Regions from separate parts of the Tenacibaculum litopenaei genome, predicted to be linked through region 3. Evidence: riboswitches for the same ligand, from Rfam matches in the RefSeq annotation. Region 3 holds a riboswitch; each other region holds the start of a gene.

Region 1 (5,120 bases), on a different contig from region 3:
TTCAAACTGCTATCTCAGAGATTCCTGGTTTTCGTAGTATCCCTTCTCGAACTTCGTATTTCTTGGTAAAGATGCAAGACTACGTATCTCAACGCCTAAAAAACTACTTGGCTGAAGAACACCAGCTGTTGATTAGAGACGCTTCTAATTTCAAAGGTTTAGACCAGCGTTATTTTAGAATTTCGGGGCAAAGTGACTCTGAAAACAACCTACTAATAAAAGCCTTAAAAGCATGGAAGCACTGATAAGCATCTCACCTTTATTACTTGGATATGTACTAGACCTTCTTCTGGGTGATCCGCGAATGTTACCACACCCTATTCGACTCTTTGGAAATGCGATTTCCCTAGGTACTCGATTATTAAACCATGGAACTCATCGATTTTTAAAAGGACTTTTGCTAACTGCTCTCCTTTGCGCTGCTACTTTTCTCTTTTTTTGGTTTCTCATGCAATGGACTGCTCAATACCTCTATGTATCACTGAGCATCGGAAGTATTTTTTTGTTCTACGCACTGGCGAATAAAAGTCTGCTTGAAGAAGGCAATGCCGTATTTACTGCTCTCGAAAAAGGCATCGAAGAGGGACGCTCAAGACTGTCATGGATTGTAGGTCGAGATACCCGATCACTAGATACTCAACAAATTACCAAAGCGGTATTTGAAACTGTTTCTGAAAATCTCAGTGACGGTGTAATTGCCCCTTTGTTTTACTATGCTATTTTGGGAATTCCCGGTGCAATGCTCTACAAAATGATTAACACCTTAGACTCCATGATTGGATACAAAAATGACCGTTATTTTTATTTTGGGAAGTTTGCTGCCAAGCTAGATGATGTTTTTAATTTTATTCCTGCCCGATTGACGGCAGCGCTCATGTTACTCGTCAGTGGAAAGTTACATAAGCTCCCTACAGTCATGAGGCAAGCAAAAAATCACACAAGCCCGAATGCGGGATATCCGGAAGCAGCATTAGCTATTATTTTGGATTGTCAGTTTGGGGGACCGAATGTTTACCATGGAAAACTGGTAAACAAACCCTATATAGGGACTAACTCACGTCAAGTACTCCCCACTGAATTCAAAGCCGTATCCAAGATCAACCAACGAAGTACTTTTTGTTTTGTAGTTCTTATCGCTATTTTACAATACCTTTATTACACACTATGAATCGAATTATCATAACAGGAGGTCCGGGTTCTGGAAAAACTAGCTTGTTGAAAGCTCTCAGAAACAAAGGTATGCAATGCTTTGATGAAATTGCTCGTGCGGTTATTGAGGAACAGCAAGCTAAGAAAGGTCAAAAAACCCCTTGGCAAGATGTTACCGGATTTACGGAGCTCGTCTATGAGAACACTTTAGCTAAATTTGATGAACCCATTTCAAATTTTGCTTTTGTAGACCGTGGATTACCAGATAACATCGCCTACTTAAAACATTATGGAGGCCTTATCAGTACCCAATGGAAAACTTTTAATTACTTCGATTTTTACTATCCGACTGTCTTTTTACTACCTGCATGGGAGGCGATCTACGAGCAAGATCCACAACGACTACAATCGTACACAGAAGCCCAGGCCCTGCATAAAGAGTTAGTAAAGACCTACAAAGACTTGGGGTTTGAAATTATTCAACTTCAAAAAACAACTGTAAGCAAACGCGTTACTGCCGTGATTCAATATACAAACCACCTTCATTAGGAATGATTCCTTCTGTTTCTCGACATCATCACATTGATTTAAAATAATATCATTTATATTCGCAGGTAACAAATTGGTTTTTTAGCACACTAAAAATTAAAAGGGAATTTGGTGCAAACCCAAAGCTGTTCCCGCAACTGTAAGCTCTCACCAATTTTTGTACGACAACCACTGTAATTCGTTATGGGAAGGTGTACAAAATAGAGCGAAGCCAGGAGACCTGCCTCTTTGTGTATATTTATTAACTCTCGGGTAAAGAGTTCGAAAATAGTTACATATTTTCTTCCCTTACCTGCTATTATCAACACAATTATGACAAATTCAATGATTTTAAGCAGGGTATGGTCTGGAATACTGTTCCAAAAGACCTACTCTTCGGCATTTCTGCTTTTTTCTTGTAACACTACAAACTATTCAAAACGCTAGGTATGGGAAAAGACTTATCAAAAGTAACCACCACCTTTCAGTTTTGTGATGGCGGATCGTGCAGGAAGGCACATAGTGAATTGAGTGTTAGAGAAGCTAGAGCCCATTTGAGAAATGCCGACTTATGGCACAGCACTCATACCATAAAAACTCGTTGTAACGGTCGTTGTGAAGATGCTCCTACGCTCATAGTTCAGCCTGGAAATTTTTGGTACAAACAACTAGACCAACAAAAAGTAATTGAAATAGTAGAGGCCCACACTACTGCGCAATCACCAGTAGAGGCCTATTTATTATTTAAAGAAGGCGGTGAAAGCGTTTTATCCGACCGAGAGCGCAAGGTTACTCCTGTGGTATTTAAACCCAAAGTTCATGAGGAATACGGGACTGTACTCGTTGCCAGAGCCTCAGCCTCTGACCAGTTTTTATATCCCGTACTAAAAACCATGTTTGAAAAGTTTCCAAACTTCGAACTGCTCCACCCTATCCAAAACACGCGAATTACCACTGAGCATCAGGTAAAATACACAGATGCTTTTGACCTTATGATTAAGGGACCTGAAGCGGAACTCGCTATAGCCATCGGTCCAATTACCAAAGCTATGGAGAAAGAGGTAGCCCCAGAAATTCTAAGTCGAAAAGTAGGTGTTTCTGAGGTATACTGGTTCGATAATCATGAGCGCTATCAAGGGGCTATACATTTAAAAAACAGAAAAGGAAAACCGATTGTGAATTTTTTAATTCCAAAAGAAAATCAAGACCTTTGGACTTATCTAATGACAATATATTTAGAAATGACTATTAACTCACCTAGAATTGCCGATGAAGTTACCACAAATTAGTATAGTTGGATCAGGTTGGCTCGGTGGTGCTTTAGCTACCGTACTAGCAGAAGACTATACTATTCATATTTCAACTACGAGCGTCTCTAAAGTGGAAACGCTAAAAGCTCAAGGATTTACTCCTTTTGTTTTTTCCTTAGGATCGACGAATACTCATGAGATTCCATCTTTTTTGGAAGGCAGTGATATTATCATTATCAACTTTCCACCGAAGCGACGTATCGATGCTATTGAAACCGTCTACCCACAGCAGGTATCGGCTTTACTCCCCTTTATAAAAGAACATCAAAAGGTTCTCTTTATCAGCTCAACCTCTGTGTATCAAAACACCAATGATTGGGTTACGGAGTCTTTACCCCTTCATCCTGAAAAAGCATCTGGCTTAGCGGTGCGAGGTGCAGAGCAAGCTCTTCAAGAGGCTTTACAAGAACGATTAACCATCCTTAGATTTTCGGGGTTGATTGGGTACGATCGTTTGCCAGGACGATTTTTGGCTAACAAAAAAGAGCTCAGAAATGGAAAATCACCCGTCAATGTCATACATCGCGATGACTGTATTGGACTCATTCAACGCATCATTGAAACAAAAAGTTGGGGTGAAATTTTCAATGGTTGTTCTGACGAGCATCCTACACGTGAGCACTTTTATACCTTAGCAGCAACGCGCCTTGGATTAACGGCTCCAGAATTTGTACAGGAACAAACACCTACAAATTTCAAACTGATTTCAAATCGTAAGAGTAAAGAAAAACTAGCATACGTATATCAATTCCCCGATCCTCTAAAACTAATTTAAGCATGGCCAAAATTTCTATTATTGGAGCAGGACCCGGTGACCCAGAATTACTGACTGTAAAAGCATCGCGATTAGTTACGGAAGCCGATGTTATTTTACATGATAATTTAGTATCGGAAGCCATACTCAGCTTAAACGGGCATGCTGAGAAAATATACGTCGGCAGAAAATTTGGAGATAGCAGCAATCAAATGGATCGTCAGCTTCGTATTAATGAATTGCTACACGAACACTATTCACAAGGAAAAAACGTCGTTCGATTAAAATCTGGTGACCCTTATATCTACGGACGAGCCGCTGAGGAAGCTCGCTATTTAAGTGAACGCTCTGTAGACTTTGAGGTAATTCCGGGAATTTCAGCAGCTTTGGCCGCAGCAAATATCTATAATATTCCAATTACGGAGCGCAACAAATCAAACGCCGTACTTATCTGTACTGCACATACTGCTGACTATTCCTTTGAGCAACTCAACGGCATTGCACATATGCTGAAAGCTGGAAATACCATCAGCATCTATATGGGACTCAAAAGTCTGCATCGCATTATTCCTAAATTGATGGAAGTTTGTAAAGACCCAAACATTCCCGTCAATGCCATATCGAATGCCTCGCGAAGCAACCAACAAATTTTAAGTGGAACTCTAGGAACTATTGAAGCACTGGTAGCTGAACGAGATTTACCCATGCCCGTCGTTTTTATTATTGGAGCGGACCCCATATTAACAACTAACAACAATTAATATTTGATGAAAGAAGGAATATTACTTTGCGGGCACGGCAGTAGACGCCCCAATGCAGTTACTTCATTTAAAAAACTCGTAAGCATATTACGAGCACGATACGAGAACAGTTATGAGGTAGATTACGGTTTCTTAGAATTTAACCATCCTACTTACGAAGCTGCTGTAGAGCGTATGTACCTTAATGGTGTTCGCAAAATTTACGCCTTACCGGTCATTCTTTTTGCGGGTTCTCACGCTAAGAATGATATCCCGTATGAACTTAACACCCTGCAGTCGTATCACGACGATTTGAGCATCCACATGGGAAAACACATTGGGGTCAGTTCCTTTTTACTCGATTTAGCAAAAAAGCGAATCGAAGAAACGGAAGCTAAGTTTGGAGCAATAGACAGAAAAGACACTTGTTTAGTAGTTGTAGGAAGAGGTACCACAGATTCCGATGCCAACAGTGACGTAGCAAAATTGACCAGCATGCTTTGGGATGGTATGGGATTTGGTTTTGCCACTACAGGATATAGCGGAACGGCATATCCGAAGGTAGACGAATGTCTTAGTATGGTTAATAAACTCGGATTTAAACGTACCATCGTCATTCCTTTCTTCTTTTTTACAGGA
Region 2 (5,120 bases), on a different contig from region 3:
TAGCCCTAATTTTTCATAAACTCCAAGTACAATTGTTCCAGTTCATTGGCGCTAACCTCTGCTGAAGACAACTGTTTAACAAGTACTCCTTTTTTCAATATCCCAATGCGGTTGCACACCTCTCGTACTCTAAAAATATCGTGTGAAGCCATTAAAATTGCGGCTCCTTCTGAAGCCAGTTTTTTCAATAACTCTGAAAGTTCATTACTCGCCAACGGGTCTAATCCGCTCGCCGGCTCGTCTAACAAATAAACTTCTGCTTTTTTCGCGTAGGCTATGGCAATCCCTACTTTTTGACGCATTCCCTTCGAATACCCTGCCACTTTTTGACTATGTGCTTCCTCCTGCAATCCACAGGTCAATAAAAAATCTTTGAGTTCTTTTTTACTGTAAGAGATTCCTGCTAGCCTACAGAAATAATCCAGGTTTTCAACTCCCGTTAAATAAGGATATAAATTGACATTTTCTGGTATATATCCTATGAGTTTCCTCACCTTGGCAGTATCTTTTACCGTATCTAAATTTTGTACCGTGATACTTCCGGTATCAGGTTGTAAAAACCCCAATAACATATTGATCGTCGTTGATTTCCCAGCTCCGTTAGCTCCTAACAGTCCGAGAATTTCACCTTGCTCAATTTGTAAATTCAAATTGTTTACTGCAGTATGCCCTTTAAACGACTTACTTACTTGTTTTATTTGTATCATTGAAATTCAATTATTGCAACAGTGTGGCAAATATAATAAAGAAAGCTATTAATGCATATAGGTTGCTTTCAATTTAACAAATAAATTTAGTAAGCTATTTCAAAAGTACGCCAAGCACAGCTTCAACAGTATCCTGAATTTATTCCTTTCTTATGTTTTAAAAAACGCGTGGTAATATTGAACCCTATTGTTTTAGATAGAAAGGATCTTGAACACTTCCTACATCGTGCACATTATACATAAATGCACCTCCTTTTCTCAGTTGCAAATCATCAAACAATCCCTGTGCATCAGCAGCAGCGAATACCTCATTTAGTATTTTTTTCACAGCTGCATCAGCCCATAAATTCAATTCTTTCACTCCTGAATTTTCATCTTCATAATGCATTTTATCATATACATCTTCTTCTTCCACGGCCTCAACATGGAATGGAGCACATACCGCAAAAGGATCTAAAGACACACCGTATCCGACATTCCATTTACCAAATTCTGCATACTCATAATAGTGAGGGTCAATAGTTAATTTATAATCTCTCATATTATAAAGGCCGAACGAAAAACTTTCGAATGGTGGTAGCTCCTGATCGCTATACTCAAATAAAATGGCATCGTAGGTAGTAGCATCTTGCAACTGCATGGTTTTCCAATATGGAATGGCTCGCAACAAATCACTTTCGACTTCTCGTTTATAGGTTTCCAGGTCGTACTCATTGTAGAGAGACAATGCTTTTTGTATAGGTTGATAGGAACTCGTCAATCCAGCTACGCGATGCTCCATTTCAATAAGATCACGTCTTAATTTTTCAGTCAACTTTTTATTTAATTCACTTATCATAGGATACTTTTTACAATGGTAATTGGTATAAATTATTCGACGATAAAGGGACTTTCTTTACACCGACTTTTACAAATCCTAAACTTTCGTAAAAACGACACAGTTTCACATTAGTGGCTACGGCATCAAGACGCAAAAACTCGCAGTCTTTTGCTCGAGCTTTTATTGCAATTTTTTGCAATACTAAAGCCCCCAGTCCACGACCGTTATAGGCTTCTTTGATTACCAAAGAATGTACGTAAAATGCTTGGTCATCTCGCAATCCCCAATAGTATTCATCTTTTTCCATGATTCTAACCATACCGATGGTTTTCTCATGGAGATCTCGGATAAAATAGTACTCTCCTCGAGACAAGCCTTCTTTGACCCAGGCAATTTTTTCAATAGGAGGATGAATCCAATACTGCCAATGGTCCACATTTTTAGCTTGAATTTTCAATGCTGTTTCTTTAAACAGTGCAAGTACCTCATCCAGAGCTTCCTCGTCTGCAGGATGAAATTCAAATTCTATAGGTTCTAAGTTACTCATCAGGTAAACTTAAAAAAAATCTCTCATATTCAAAGCCTTCAAGCCTGTACTTACTTTTCTCCTAATTAAAATTACACACAACTTGGTCATTTCTGTGAAATCCTTACTTTTACGCCCGATTTTTGGTTTTTTACGCTGGTAAAAATTAAAAGGGAATTTGGTGAAAATCCAAAACTGTTCCCGCAACTGTGAGGTTTATTTACAACGAGCAATCAATTAAGTCACTGCTAACATTAGTGGGAAGGCGATTGTTCGGAACCGAGTCAGGAGACCTGCCAACAATTCATAATTTTATTAGTAACTCTCGGGTAAAGGGTTAGAAAATATGCAACTACTCATCGTAGTATTTTCTGCACATTACCTGCTTAAAACTCATTTTTCAGCAGATGAAAAAATTTGTATTATGCAGTGTATTTATGCTGTTGGCTATTGTTGCCAATGCGCAATCATACACTACAATTTCAGGAACCGTAAAAGACCTGAAAACCGGAAAAACCATTTCCAATGTCACTGTAGCCTTTAAAAATGTACGCAAAGGTACCCATACCGATGCCAATGGCCATTTTCAGCTTCAAGTACCTACTAAAACTAAAACTGTTCAATTTTCAAAAATCGGCTATGAAACCGTAGTAAAGAACATTGCGTCATTGTCAAGTTCTGAGCCATTTATTCTTTTTCTACAAAAAGAAGTCATCGCTTTGGACGAGGTGCAAATCGACGCTAGGAAACAATTAATGAAGCCTGCTGTTCTGGCTGTAGGAAAACTTCCTATTAAAGATATCGATGCTCCCGTTACTACCAACAGCGTCGATCAACGATTGCTCCTTCAACGCGGAGTGGACGATTTAGGAACGGCGGTAAAAAGTGCCACTGGAGTTCGACCTATTAATCGTTACGGCGGTTTTCAAACCTTCCGAATTCGCGGATTTAACAATTTTGTTTTATTGCTAGACGGAGTGCGTGATGAGCGTCATAATATATCGACAAGTGCTCCAAGTACTAACCTTGCCAACGTTGCTCGTATCGAAGTTTTAAAGGGCCCTGCAAGTGTACTATACGGACACTCAGCGCTAGGAGGAATTATCAACATCGTTCGAAAAAAACCAACCCTTCACGATACTGGTAACTTTACTATTAGCTATGGTAGCTATAAAAGTTATACCATGAGTGCTGGTTTTGGAGGTTCCATTTCTCCTGAACTCCGATACCGAACAGACTTTGGCTTGACCAGAAGCCAAGGGTGGCGAGACTACGGCGTGGCTACCAACAACGGATCTTTTGCTTTGACCTATACTCCGAGCTCTAAAGATCGTTTGGATTTTTACTTACAAGTCAATGACGACCAATACGACACTGATACGGGAATTCCGATGGACGACGACGGTTCACTAGTACCTGGCTTGGATCCAAAAACACGTTATAACGATCCGCAGGATTATCTCAAACACAAACGCTACGACGCTCAATTAAAATACACGCATGAGTTTTCTGAAACATCAAAACTTACCAACCTTTTGTCCTATGCAAGTGACGATATTGATTACCTCTCTACAGAATTCTTAGTATTAAACGCTACTAAAGACGCTATTAAAAGAGATTTTCCTTTCTATTTTAATCATCAAACAAAAACATTACAAAATCAGCTCGATTATAGTTTTCAAGCCACAACGGGTAGTATAAAACACCAACTATTACTCGGAAATTCTTTGAGTTTTTTGGATAGAAAAACCTTTAGAGGTAAGGTGATTGGCCCTGGTACGTTTACGACCATTTCTGTTCAAAACCCCGTATTAAACCAAGGACATATCGAAGCTGTTGACGACAAAGTAGATGTTAAGGAAGAATTTGTCAGTGGTTTTTACCTACAAGATGCCATCAGTTTTTCAGAGCACTTTAAAGCCATGATAGGTTTGCGTTATGATATTTTTGATGGAACCTACTACAGAGATGAACTCAACAAGGATCGCGTTGTGCTTACTTCAGGAACGCGCACCACGATCCCATCAACTGCCTTTACCTATCGCGCGGGAGTTGTTTACCAACCCATTCCTGATGCGCTGAGCTTTTTTGCTTCGTATTCTAATTATTTTAAACCTTCTCGAAGAGTAGCTCCCAATGGTGTTGTTTTTGATCCGGAAAAGGGATACCAAATAGAAGGTGGTGTTAAGTATCAGAAAAACCAACGTTTTTCCGCAACCATATCAACCTACTACCTACTTAAAAATAACATTGTTGAACGAACGAGTGTCAATGATTACCAACAAATTGGAGAAGCCGATTCTAAAGGAGTTGAATTAGATATTGAAACACAGCCTGTTCCTGGATTCTACCTAAAAGCAGGATATGCTTTTGTCGATGCAAAGGTACGGTCATACAACCCTCAATTACAACGTGTAGCTCCCGGTAACTCACTGCGTTTTGCTCCGAAACACAGTGCTAATTTCTGGGCCAACTACGAGTTCCAATCGCGAGCTTTGCACGGTATCGGACTCGGATTTGGAGGAAACTACGTGAGTAGTAATTTCACCAACTCGAGCAATACTTTTACGCTTCCGGCCTATACTACCCTAGACGGAACTATCTACTATCAAGCCAAACGCGTGCGCATAGGAGTAAACATTAACAACCTTGCCAATACACTGTATTACACAGATGCTATTTACGATCGTCAGTTCTTTGTAGGACAAGGTCGTAATTTCAGAATATCATTAGCTTATAAATTATAAACCGAAGTGCCCTCCCTTGTCGAGGGCACTCTTTTTATTTCATGAAGAAAATAATTACCCTTCATCGTTGGTTAGGAACGTTTTTTAGTTTCCTCTTTCTCATTTGGTTTCTTTCCGGAATTGTCATGATGTATAAGAGCTTTCCTTTTTTGAGTACTTCACAAAAGAGAGCCTTACAACAAAGCGCTACAACTGCAACATTGAAAGCCCCTTCGGAAGTTTTTCCCGATTACCGTAATGACACCTTACACCAACTCCGAATTAACTATCAACTACAGCGTCCTGTTTATCACCTAACCTCCAGTAACGGCACCCTTATT
Region 3 (5,120 bases):
TGGATTCCATCATTCTTTATGAACCTGGGGGTTCCTGCGATATAAAATCGACGGCAGTGCTCAAAATAGGGACTAGTTTTGGCGGATTTTGGTACCTCCTTGCCATCGGATGGTTGGTGCCGAGATCACTCCGAGATGTACTGTACGATTGGGTGGCCAAAAACCGCTATCGTTGGTTTGGGAAAAGGGCTGCATGCCGCATTCCAACTCCTGTTGAACAGGCAAAGTTTTTACCATAAAAAAAGACGCTCCGAAGTGCGCCTTTTTTGGAAACAAACAATTCGTTTAAAAGTTTAAACGAACTCCTAATTTTACATTTCTTCCTAAGGTTGAAAACCCTAAGGTTTCTTCAAAATCAGTATTGAAGATATTCGATACCGTTCCGAAGAAGGTAACTTTTTTGTTTAACAATGAATAATTCGCTGTAAAGTCAAGTAAATTATAACTGTCAATGGTTACCGTTTCACCACGTGGTCCAAAAGATCCGTACTTATCAAATACTGTACGATCACCAATGTGCTTATACACAAAGGCAAAAGCTGCATTTTTAATAGGCGTTAACTCAACTCCTGCCACAACTTTGTGTTTCGGAATATAATTGTTAGCTCCTTCATTATCATCTTTATTCGTATAGGTATAATTTGCCGTCAATTTAACATACTCGAGAGGTTTCGCCTCTGAAAGTACTTCTACCCCATTGGTTTTTACAGTTCCATTAGAGTTTGCATACACTCCCCAAGGAGCAGCTGACAAACTTTGGAATACTATCGCATCGTTCACCTTACGGTTAAAGAATACGGCATTCAACTTGTAATTTTTATAATAAGACTCAAATCCAGCTTCAAAAGTAGCACTGGTTTCCGGGTTTAAAGTAAGTGCTCCGTATTGTGAAAATAACTGGTAAGTACTCGGTGCAATAAAGGCCGTTCCGTACGACGCTAACAACTTCACTCCGTAATCATTAGTATTCATTACATTGTATGATACGTTTCCGTCATAAACAAAATGATTCCCGTAATTACTGTGAATATTAAGACGTCCTCCTGCGTTCACATTCAATCCAAAATCACTGATATAAACCATAGATACGTACGGATCTGAAGTAGTAAAGTTTGCTACGTCCTTATTAATTTGGGCAAAAGGCGTATTGGTTTCGTTCTTGTGCTCTTGGAAATTGAAACCAGTAATCACTTGGAATTTGTTATCCATAAAAGCATATTTGTTTACCACGTCAATGTTTACCGCAGTTCCTTCATACATACTTTCGTTAATCGATTTAGAAAAGCTACTGTACTGCTTTAAATCACGTGTTATTTTATTAAAAGACGCCAACACGTACACTTCTCCATTTTCATAACTAAACTTCGGTTTTACACCGTAGCGAACTTGAGAAAATGCCCAAGTATTTCTCGCTTCATCTCTGTAGGCACCTGCATCAAATTCCGAATCAAACTCATCGTAGTTAAGAAATAATCCTAAATCGAGATTCTCCGTAAAATCATAGCCTAATTTTACCAAGGCATTTTTGCTGTAAAAAGAATCATCTTCAAAAACTTGATCCGTTTTGCTCTTAGCAGCTGACAATCCTTCAACTCCAGTTAAATCAAAATAGGCCAAGTACTTCAAATTCCCAAGCGTTCCGTTGATACTAACGTTTTGATTTTTATTATTTGGACGGGCACTAAACGACTTGCTATCGTTGTACGTACCGATACTCGCTTCATAGGTAGCGCGGATCGCTTGTTTTGACGATTTCTTTAATATGATATTAATTACCCCTGTTGCAGCTCCTGTTCCATACAAAGTAGAAGCAGCTCCTTTTAAAACTTCAATTTTTTCAATCTGGTTTAACGACAACAGACGCAAATCATAGCTCTGATTGATCCCCGATGCATCAGATACCGGAATACCGTCTATCAACACCAACACCTGTCTACTTCTTCCTCCACGGATATAAGTTCCTATTTGACGTCCTCTATTCGAGTTTGCACCATTAATTTCAATTCCTGGTAAATTGTTTAATAACTGAACTACTGTGTTTCCAGCGTTTTGTTGAATTTCCTTTTGAGAGATGGTATAGATCACCTTACCCGTGTGCTCTTTTTTCAAATCAAACTTGGTTGCCGTTACCACAACTTCGTCCAACTCTTCATTTTTCGTTTGCTCATTTTCCTGAGCGTACAAACTTCCCCCTACCATTGATAGTGCCAAGGCACCAACAAAAAATAATTGTTTTCTCATTAGTAAATGTTACTTTAATTTTTAAATATTCAGGAAAAAAATCAGCGCAGTAAACCGCCCCCAAACTTTTATCCCGAAAGTTCGAATTCTTGAAAATTGGCAGGTCTCCTGGCTTGCGTCTTATTATCTACCTTCCCATAAATACAGTGGTAATCTTGAATGATAATAAGCGGTTTAGCTTACAGTTGCGGGAACAGCTTCGGATTTACACCGAATTCCCTTTTAATTTTCCTCGCCCGTTGGGCAACAAAGGAAAAACCAAAATTCGGGGCAAATGTATAGCATTCTTTTAATTACTGAATCATATATTACCGTTTTTTTATCAATATTTTAATTTTTCATTTCTTTTCGTGCTACTTTCTAACGAATTCGTGATAAAAAGTCTTTTTTGCTATCAAAATCTTTCTAATCTTTGTATTTCAAAATTTATCTTCTATGATTTACTACATCTCTGGAGGAGAACGTTCCGGAAAAAGCTCTTACGCAGAGCGACTTGCAGAGTCCTTGTCATCAGCACCAATTTACTTAGCCACCTCTCGTATTTGGGATGCTAATTTTAAAAAGCGCGTACAACGACATATCGATGATCGCGGAGAGCAGTGGAGCACCGTTGAAGAAGAAAAAAAACTCAGTACAGTCATCGCTGCAGGACAAACCGTGGTAATTGACTGTGTAACGCTTTGGCTCACGAATTACTTTACAGATACAGAAAGTGACGTACAGAAGAGCTTACAACTCGCTAAAGAAGAATTCGGCAAACTGCAGCAAATCGACGGTAATATCATTATCATTTCTAATGAAATTGGCATGGGACTGCACGCAACGAGTTCTATTGGAAGAAAGTTTGTAGAACTTCAAGGCTGGATGAATCAATATATTGCACAACGTGCAGACAAAGCGACCTTTATGGTTTCTGGACTCCCTTTACACTTAAAATAAACAACATGTTTACGATAGCACCATTACCGACAACCTTAATACCTGAACTTCAACAGGCCATCGACACCAAAACAAAACCTTTAGGAGCCCTTGGCACTCTCGAAAAAATAGCCTTGCAAATAGGCCAAATACAAGAAACTTGTACTCCTGAAATAGTTGCCCCTACCATCGTTGTTTTTGCGGGTGACCACGGAATCGCAACTACCAATAAAGTAAGCCCATACCCACAGGAAGTTACCCAACAAATGGTGCTTAACTTTTTACACGGTGGGGCAGCAATCAATGTTTTTTGCCAACAAAACCAGTTGGATTTGCGCATCGTTGATGCTGGCGTAAATGCCGATTTTGAGGCACAGGCAAACCTTATACAGGCCAAAATTGCGAAAGGTACTCGCGATTATAGCCAAGGCCCAGCCATGAGCATGGAACAATTAGAAAACGCCATGAATCAAGGAGCTGCCATCGTCGATACACTGTATCAGAACGGAACCAATGTCATTGGCTTTGGTGAAATGGGTATTAGCAATACATCCTCAGCTGCCTTGCTCATGAGCTACTTTACCAACACGCCCATAGCTGACTGTATCGGCAGAGGTACTGGACTCGATGATGAAGGACTTGCACTTAAAATAAAAACGCTGAGTGATATCTATGTTCTTCACCGTGAAAAGCTAGAATCTCCTTTGGGTGCTTTAGCTACTTTTGGAGGATTTGAAATTGCCATGATGAGCGGTGCTATGCTGAGAGCAGCCCACTTAAAAATGACCTTACTCATTGATGGCTTTATTGTTACCGCCGCCTTACTAGCTGCACATGCACTACAACCTAACATCACAGCCTATTGTATTTTTTCGCATACTTCAGGTGAACAAGGACACCTTAAAATGCTCAATTTCCTCGAAGCGACGCCCCTACTCAATTTGGGCTTGCGTTTAGGAGAAGGTACCGGCTGTGCCCTAGCCTTTCCTATTATTAAATCAAGTGTAGCATTTTTAAATGATATGGCAACTTTTAACAGTGCCCAAGTATCATCAGCCACCACAAAAAACGCCTAAACCCATGAAAAGACAAGTGCATTACTTTTTAACTGCCGTGCTGTTCTTTACGAGAATTCCCTGTCCTTCTTGGGTAGATCACTCACCTGATTATATCAACAAAAGCAGTCGTTACTTTTCTTTGGTCGGTATATTAATCGGTGCAATTTCCGGTCTATTGTATTGGTTGAGCACACAGGTCTTTGACAACGATATCTCGGTGCTTATAAGTATGATTAGTTCGGTCTGGATAACAGGGGCTTTTCACGAAGATGGATTTGCTGATGTTTGTGATGGATTTGGTGGAGGATGGACCAAAGCTAAAATACTTACCATTATGAAAGACTCGACCTTAGGAACCTTTGGTGTGTTAGGTTTACTCTTTATCATCGCGCTCAAGTTTTTGGCCTTGTATAAACTGAGTACCCTTTCAACTGTACTTCCTTTTATCCTTATTGCCGGACATAGCCTCAGTAGATTTGTAGCAACCTTATTGTTGTATACACATCCGTATGTACGCGATAACGACAGTTCTAAAATCAAGCCAACAACCAAACAAATGAGTACCAAAGCACTCATTATATCCGGATTTTTTGGCCTTGCACCTTTGCTGTTATTAGAAAACACCTTGGTTTACCTAAGCCTATTCCCCGTTCTTTTGTGCTATTTGTACTTGGGTAGGCTGTATACGAAATGGATTGGTGGACAAACAGGCGATTGTGCAGGTGCCCTACAGCAAGTTGCAGAAGTTGTATTTTATTTAAGTTTAGTTGCCTTATGGAAGTATATTTGATTCGTCATACCACCCCTGAAATTGCCAAAGGAATCTGTTATGGTCAGTATGATTTAGACCTAGCTAGGAGTTTTCCTTCTGAACTAAAGACCATTCAACAAGCGCTTCCAAAG

What was found. Region 3 has a riboswitch for cobalamin ahead of ACKTS5_RS07325 (TonB-dependent receptor plug domain-containing protein). Riboswitches for the same ligand answer to the same signal wherever they lie in the genome.
Region 1: another riboswitch for cobalamin. It lies ahead of ACKTS5_RS14720 ((2Fe-2S) ferredoxin domain-containing protein); the one in region 3 lies ahead of ACKTS5_RS07325 (TonB-dependent receptor plug domain-containing protein).
Region 2: another riboswitch for cobalamin. It lies ahead of ACKTS5_RS15105 (TonB-dependent siderophore receptor); the one in region 3 lies ahead of ACKTS5_RS07325 (TonB-dependent receptor plug domain-containing protein).

The regions. Positions count from the first base shown of each region.
Region 1 covers NZ_CAZEQT010000007.1:5,913-11,032, forward strand. Annotated here, with positions in the region: gene ACKTS5_RS14705 (pyridoxal phosphate-dependent aminotransferase) at 1-245, shown strand, start outside; gene cbiB (adenosylcobinamide-phosphate synthase CbiB) at 233-1,168, shown strand; gene ACKTS5_RS14715 (AAA family ATPase) at 1,165-1,698, shown strand; cobalamin riboswitch at 1,756-1,940, shown strand; gene ACKTS5_RS14720 ((2Fe-2S) ferredoxin domain-containing protein) at 2,127-2,966, shown strand; gene ACKTS5_RS14725 (Rossmann-fold NAD(P)-binding domain-containing protein) at 2,947-3,762, shown strand; gene cobA (uroporphyrinogen-III C-methyltransferase) at 3,765-4,502, shown strand; gene ACKTS5_RS14735 (sirohydrochlorin chelatase) at 4,509-5,120, shown strand, end outside.
Region 2 covers NZ_CAZEQT010000007.1:106,687-111,806, forward strand. Annotated here, with positions in the region: gene ACKTS5_RS15085 (DUF3526 domain-containing protein) at 1-1, opposite strand, end outside; gene ACKTS5_RS15090 (ABC transporter ATP-binding protein) at 6-707, opposite strand; gene ACKTS5_RS15095 (hypothetical protein) at 892-1,545, opposite strand; gene ACKTS5_RS15100 (GNAT family N-acetyltransferase) at 1,556-2,074, opposite strand; cobalamin riboswitch at 2,181-2,368, shown strand; gene ACKTS5_RS15105 (TonB-dependent siderophore receptor) at 2,461-4,800, shown strand; gene ACKTS5_RS15110 (PepSY domain-containing protein) at 4,842-5,120, shown strand, end outside.
Region 3 covers NZ_CAZEQT010000005.1:13,475-18,594, reverse strand. Annotated here, with positions in the region: gene ACKTS5_RS07330 (thiol-disulfide oxidoreductase DCC family protein) at 1-239, shown strand, start outside; gene ACKTS5_RS07325 (TonB-dependent receptor plug domain-containing protein) at 286-2,241, opposite strand; cobalamin riboswitch at 2,323-2,519, opposite strand; gene ACKTS5_RS07320 (bifunctional adenosylcobinamide kinase/adenosylcobinamide-phosphate guanylyltransferase) at 2,677-3,180, shown strand; gene cobT (nicotinate-nucleotide--dimethylbenzimidazole phosphoribosyltransferase) at 3,186-4,235, shown strand; gene ACKTS5_RS07310 (adenosylcobinamide-GDP ribazoletransferase) at 4,240-5,007, shown strand; gene cobC (alpha-ribazole phosphatase) at 4,992-5,120, shown strand, end outside.